Adhaeribacter radiodurans: one gene and its partner. The protein of the gene in region 2 interacts with the protein of the main gene of each other region in a pairwise test. Links are inferred from orthologs where the notes say so. Each region holds a gene or a part of one and is shown on either strand. Other genes may lie near its edges.

Region 1 (3,314 bases), 1.2 Mb from region 2 along the record:
CGTAGGACGCGGTATTTTGTTCAGTAATCTGTTCATAGCTGCCTGCGCTTTTAGTTTAGTATGGCAAACGTATTTATTATTACAACTTCCTGTACAGCTATGGTTAGCATGGTTAGCATTTTTAGCTACCTTTCTTATTTATAATTTGGATGGCTTGTTGCCTTATAAGTTTAACCAAAACATAGTCATTTCGGAGAGGAAGTTATGGCTGGTTCACCACCGTTCCCTTTTATTGGAAAGTATTAGCTTGGCAGGGATAATTTCATTTTACTTGTTTATCCGTCACGGCCAAACCGATCATGTTTGGTTTATAGCCCATTTAGTAATTATTTCTCTGTTGTACTCTTTGCGAATAATTCCGCAAAAAAATGGTACGTTTATGCCACTCCGGAATGTTCCTCTAGTAAAAGTATTTTTAATTGCGTATGTCTGGAGTTGCGTAACCGTTATATTACCCTTGCAAACAGTGAACCTGCCGATATTTACCTTAGAAACCGGTGTTCTATTGCTGCGACGGTTTAGTTTCTTGTTTGCTCTTACGCTTTTGTTCGATATCCGGGATTTTGAAAAAGACCGCATAACCAGCACACTTACCTTTCCGGGCTTATTTGGGGTGCGGTTAACCAAAGTTTTCTCCTTATTTCTGCTATTGATTTTTGCGGTACTTACTTATTTTACCGAAAAAGGAAATGTTTTATTAAGTTTAGAACTATCGGCGGTAATAGCAGCTTTAGTGGTTTGGTTTAGCCACGAAAAACGCAGCGATTATTATTTTCTAATCCTTGCCGATGGTATGATGCTACTTCAGTTTTTTCTGGTATACCTGGCAGTTAGCTCTAGCATTTCGTAATTCAAATAGCGGCCTTCATTCTTCAATAATATTAAGTTACTGAGTAAACTTAATTTTTATATTTATTATCAAGAGTATTGTAGAAAGGCACTAATATTTAATTTCTTAAAGACAAATTCTAACATCTAATATCTTATTACCGGTGTCTTTTTACTTATTTAGTCAGATAGGAGCACTTTAGGAAAGCCTTACCTAAGTTTTGAATTAAATCGGATGCGAGTAAAGCTTGTTCTCCCATCTCCATTTTTGCAATATCGCCAGCCGAACCGTGTAGGTACACCCCTAAAATGCAAGCATCTAAAGCTGAGTATTGCTGCGCTATTAAAGCTGTAATTATGCCGGTTAATACATCACCAGTGCCGCCGGTAGCCATACCCGGATTACCCGTACCATTAAAATAGTATGCACCTGCCGGAGTACCTATACAGGAATGTGCTCCTTTTAAAACTACATAACACGAGTGTTTTTGGCAAAATTCTTTTAACAAGTCCAAACGGTGATAATCGTTTTCGGCTTTGCCGGTTAAGCGCTCAAATTCTTTAGGATGGGGTGTTAGAATACTGTTGGGTGGCAGTGCATTTTTTAAATTTTCATCTTCGGCAATAATGTTTAGAGCATCGGCGTCTATAACTAGCGGCACCTGCGTAGTATTTAGTAAATGTTTTACCATTTGGCGGGTAGCAGGGTGTTTACCTAAGCCAGGCCCAATACCAATAGCATTGTAAATGCTTAAGTCCGGGAGTTCGGAGATAAAATCAGCTTCTTTATCAGTAAGAGTCATGGCTTCCGGTACTGCCGTTTGTAAAATAGTATAGCCAGCGGCTGGGCAATGTACCGTTAATAGGCCTACTCCGCTCCGCAAACAAGCCTTAGCCGATAACACCGTAGCGCCTATTTTACCGTAACTCCCACTAATAAGCAGAGCATGGCCAAAAGTGCCTTTATGGGAATACTTAGGACGGGGCTTTAAAATAGTTGCGGGTATATCCGAAGAAATAAAAAAGTAAGGAGATTCAATCTGAGAAATAAATTCGGCATTTAAGCCAATTGGTACTATTGTCCAGTCGCCTACGTACCGCGCATTACCCGGTAAAAGAAAAGCTATTTTAGGTAATTCAAAAGATAAAGTATAGTCCGCTTGCACAATACAATCTGTTAATTTATTGTGAGCATCAGTGAATAGCCCTGAGGGCATATCAACTGCTACAACGGTAGCGGAACTGGAATTTATTTGCGTAATAAGTTCGGTTATAAACCCAGTAAGTGGGCGATTGAGACCCGTTCCGAAAAGCGCATCTACAACAATTGTCTTATCTGAAATTTCTGGACAGTCTGTTTTGGTATGCAAATATGTTTTAATTATTTCATCGGGTAAGCGTTGCAGGTTAGCCGTAAAATCAGGAGCATACGTATGGGCAGCGGGTAAAATAAAAACCTGCACTGGATAGTGGTGCTGATACAATAGCCTGGCAATAGCTAAACCATCGCCCCCGTTATTGCCGGGGCCACAGAAAATTAAAATCGGTTGCACTCTATTGGTATAAAATTTATTTTCGAACCAACCAACAAATGCGGATGCTGCCCGCTCCATTAAAGCAAGAGAAGGAATGTTTTCCTGTTCAGCCGTAAAAGCATCTGCCGCCCGGGTTTGTGCCGCTGAAAGAATTTTCATGTAAGTGGATTAAGTTTAGTCATAAAAAATTACTTCCTGCTTAGTACTTGTACTAGCACGGTAAGTTATGCTTATAGTAATTTATACTAGCTTATACCAAATCATTTTAAGTTTTAAATAGAATAATAGTAATAGTTAAAATTCCTTAAAAAATAGTACATTTAAAAATCTCAAAACATATCTGGAACAATATCTAACCGCATGATCAACTTTACACCTATCCTCACCCGTGGACTTCGTTTATGTAGTGTATTGCTGGTAAGTCTGGTCTTAAATTCCTGTCTAAACGGTAAGCAACAGCAAACGACGGATCTGGCAAAAGCAACCCCACGCGTACTGGTTTTTTCCCGCACGATGGGCTGGAAACATACTTCTATTCCGTACGCCAATAAGGCTATTTATCAAATGGGAATAGAAAATAAATGGCAGGTAGATACTACCCGCAACGCCGACTATTTCACCGATGACAGTTTAAAACAGTATCAGACAGTAATTTTCAACTGTACTACTGGTAACGTATTAAACCCGGAACAGCAGGCCGCTTTCGAACGCTACATTCAGGCGGGCGGTGGTTATCTAGGTATTCACTCTGCCGCCGATACCGAATACGAATGGCCCTGGTACGATAAGTTAATGGGCGCCCATTTTTCGAGCCATCCATTACAACCCGGCGAACGGAAAGCTATTGTAGAAGTTACCGATAAAACGCACCAGGCAACTGCCGGTCTGCCCGATAAATGGGAACGTACCGATGAGTGGTATAATTACCGTTCTTTTTACCCCGGTATTAAA
Region 2 (3,333 bases):
TGCGGAGGAATTACAAAAAGAATTTTACAAGTTAGGCTGCTCTTTTGATGTGTTTACTTCACAAGAACAAGTGTACGTGAGTTTATCGGGGCTAGACGCAAATTTTGAAAAAGGATTAACCTTGTTCGAAAGTGTATTACAAAATCCGAAATCCGACCAACAAGCTTTAACCGATTTAATTGCCGGAATTTTAAAAGAACGGGCTGATGCGAAGCGGAATAAAAGTACTATTCACAGTGTAGCTATGGTTAATTACGCGAAATATGGCCCTAAAAACCCGTTCACGAACATAATACCCGAAAATCAGCTCAAAAAAGTTAAGCCGCAGGAATTAGTTGATTTAATAAAAACTATACCTACTTACGAGCATCACGTGCTGTATTACGGTCCACGACTAGCCGAGAACTTAACTACAATCCTCAATACCAACCATATTGTTCCGGCAACCCTGAAGCCGGTGCCACCTTTAAAAGTATTTCAGGAGCGTGACATTGCAGAACGCCAGGTATATTGGACCGATTACAACATGGTGCAAGCCGAGTTAATTTTCCTGACCAAATCTTTTAACTTCGATGCGAAACAAGTGCCTACTATAACCTTATACAACGAGTATTTTGGTGGCAACATGGGTTCCATTGTATTTCAGGAATTACGAGAATCAAAAGCCTTGGCTTATTCAGCCAGTTCCAGGTATGCTAATGCCAGCCGAAAAGACCGCGCAAATTACATCTTGTCGTATATTGGAACCCAATCGGATAAGTTACCAGAGGCAATGGAAGGCATGCAAACTTTACTAAATGATATGCCGCAAGCAGAAGCTAATTTTGCTAATGCCAAAGAAAGTATCCGGAATAGCATTGCCACGGAGCGAATTACTAAATCCAGTATTTTATTTGATTATGAACGCGCGAAGCGCTTGGGTATTGACTACGACATCCGCCAGGATGTTTACCAAAATATAAACGCTATGACTTTTGATGATATGAAGAAATTTCAGCAGCAGTTTATTAAAGGTCAGAATCAAATGATTTTGGTTATAGGTTCTAAAGACCGGCTTAATTTTAAAGAATTAAGTAAATACGGGAAAGTAAAACAACTATCATTAAAAGAATTGTTCGGGTATTAATTTCTGATTTAGGAGTTTAGAAAAAGGGTTAGTTACTATTTGTAACTAACCCTTTTTATTTTTTATGGGTAATAATTTTAATAAAGTTTTAGACTGCAAGGAGTAAACTTTATTAACCTTTTTACTGTAAATTTTAAATCTTAAAAACAACTAAAATGTTGTTTTTAAGATTTCTTCGCTGCTAATCTTTGCCGCAAAACTTCGAATAAAACTATCCCACTTGCAACCGAAACATTTAAAGAACCAATCTGACCGGCCATTGGAATTTTTAAACGTACATCGGCTTTTTTCAGATATTCCGGTGAAATACCATCTTCTTCGCTGCCCATTAAAATAGCGGTTGGTCCGGTTAAATCAATTTTTTCTGTGAGGCTATGTTCAGCTTTTTCGGTGCATGCTACTATTTGCATACCAGATTCCTGCAAATAATTTAAAGTGTCTTTTAGATTAAACTCCCGACAAACCGGAATTATATTTAAGGCGCCCGCCGAGGTTTTTAAAGCATCGCCATTGATTTGGGCTGCCCCCCGACTTGGAATAATAATAGCGTCCACACCCATACACTCGGCATTTCGGGCAATAGAACCAAAATTGCGCACATCAGTTATTCGATCTAAAATCAAAAGCAAGGGCGTTTTCCCTCGTTCGTAGATACCCGCTACAATATTGTCGAGCGGCATGTAAGTAATTGCCGACAAAAAAGCCACGGCTCCCTGATGATTCTTGCGGGTTAACGTATCTAGTTTTTCTATTGGCACAGTAGCCACCGGTACATTAGCTTGCTGCGCCAATTCGGTAATATCAGTCGTTATGCTATTGCGCTGGCCTTTTTGCAAGTAAATACGTTCGATATCTTTACCCGCGTTTAATGCTTCCAGAATCGGCCGAAGGCCAAAAATCATTTCTATCTTCTCCGATTTCTCCTTCCGGAAAGTCCGGGGTCGGGAGTCGGAATCCCGATATTTCCTTTTCTCCATTGATCTACTTGATTATACCAGATAAATTCATAGGCCGCATCGCGTACCAGTTCGTAATAGTTTTGAGTAAAGGTATTTGGTTTTTTAATGAAAATAAATTTTACTTCTCCACTCTGACCAAAATTACGCTGATAAATCCATTCTTCCCGGTCCCAGGTACGGGTAAGAAAATCAGGTGAACCAAATACCAGGTAAATCATTCCCCGGTCGGTGAGCCAACCGGCTTTATGCGCTGAAAAATAATTATTTGCTTTTTCTACCCGCCCGTAATACTCCTTAATTAAACTTTTGCCTAAATTTTTATCTTGCCGGGCAATACTCAGCCAAAAAGCATCTACTGCTAGTTTCGGCTGGTCCGAATCGTATAAATTTTTACGTTCAACGGAGCTGGTTAGGTAAATTAAAGGTTCAATTAATTCTGCTGCGGAGGTTAAAGCCGGAAAACTCCCTTCTTCTACCAATAAGGACCGTTGATTGCCCCCATTTTCTAGTAAATAAATTCCAGATTCAGGGAGTGTAATGGGTTGGTTGGTAGTAAAAGTTTGTTTGCTTTGTACTTTAAGAGTAGGGGAGGGTGCCGCCATTTTGCGCGACATAGGCGGAATGGCTGGCGTAAAAGATAATGGAAATTGCCGAACCGTTACTGCCGTATCCGGATTAGTAGATGCGATGTAAAAAGGGTGCCTATTGTTAACAAACGGATGAAACAAAGGTAGCTGACCCGTAGAATCCTTAAGAGTAAAAGTTTTCCTTACAAAGGCATTGGTGAGGGGAATATCTAAAAACTGTTCTTCCTGTATGGCTGATAATTGGGGTACACGTATAATAAGCACTGAAGGAAAATTTACTTTACTAATTGGTATAGCAAAAGTTACTATTGCTGATTTATCGGGTAATTCCGTTATTTTTTTGTTAACTGCTTGAACTGAATCGCGCAAATAAATAGTGGTGCGGCTATAATCCCTGCTAAGGAAGTACGGAAGTGCTCTACCTGGTTTTTGTAAATTGCCAATAGTAACTTTATCGGTTATTTTTAAGAAAATGTGAACGCTATCCCCTTCGGTTTGTAAATCATAGTTTAAACCAGTATCAGGTCCGAACTGATAATTTAATCCAGATTGCCGCGTTGCTAGCTCTGGCGAACAGGCACTAATTCCCAAACAGAACCAGCTTAAAATGCATAGCATTATTGAATTGAATTTCAATTTTCTAAATTTTTGCCGGAAGTGA

The links.
Region 1: the proteins of rlmB (region 2) and HUW48_RS02155 interact in binary tests that used the Escherichia coli proteins (3 or more experiments, as listed by UniProt). The link is inferred for Adhaeribacter radiodurans from one-to-one orthologs.

What each region holds. Positions count from the first base shown.
Region 1 is NZ_CP055153.1:386,832-390,145, forward strand. Bases 264-3,243 are described here. They hold HUW48_RS02155 (NAD(P)H-hydrate dehydratase), read right to left. Parts: upstream 2,523-3,243; coding sequence 1,005-2,522; downstream 264-1,004. Other genes in these bases: HUW48_RS02150 (UbiA prenyltransferase family protein), read left to right, coding at 264-850; HUW48_RS02160 (ThuA domain-containing protein), read left to right, coding at 2,724-3,243. In the rest of the region: more of HUW48_RS02150, read left to right, coding at 1-263; more of HUW48_RS02160, read left to right, coding at 3,244-3,314. UniProt on the Escherichia coli protein: Bifunctional enzyme that catalyzes the epimerization of the S- and R-forms of NAD(P)HX and the dehydration of the S-form of NAD(P)HX at the expense of ADP, which is converted to AMP.
Region 2 is NZ_CP055153.1:1,573,897-1,577,229, forward strand. The notes cover bases 198-3,196. They hold rlmB (23S rRNA (guanosine(2251)-2'-O)-methyltransferase RlmB), read right to left. Parts: upstream 2,104-3,196; coding sequence 1,291-2,103; downstream 198-1,290. Other genes in these bases: HUW48_RS06620 (M16 family metallopeptidase), read left to right, coding at 198-1,126; HUW48_RS06630 (GWxTD domain-containing protein), read right to left, coding at 2,031-3,196. Also shown: more of HUW48_RS06620, read left to right, coding at 1-197; more of HUW48_RS06630, read right to left, coding at 3,197-3,290. UniProt on the Escherichia coli protein: Specifically methylates the ribose of guanosine 2251 in 23S rRNA.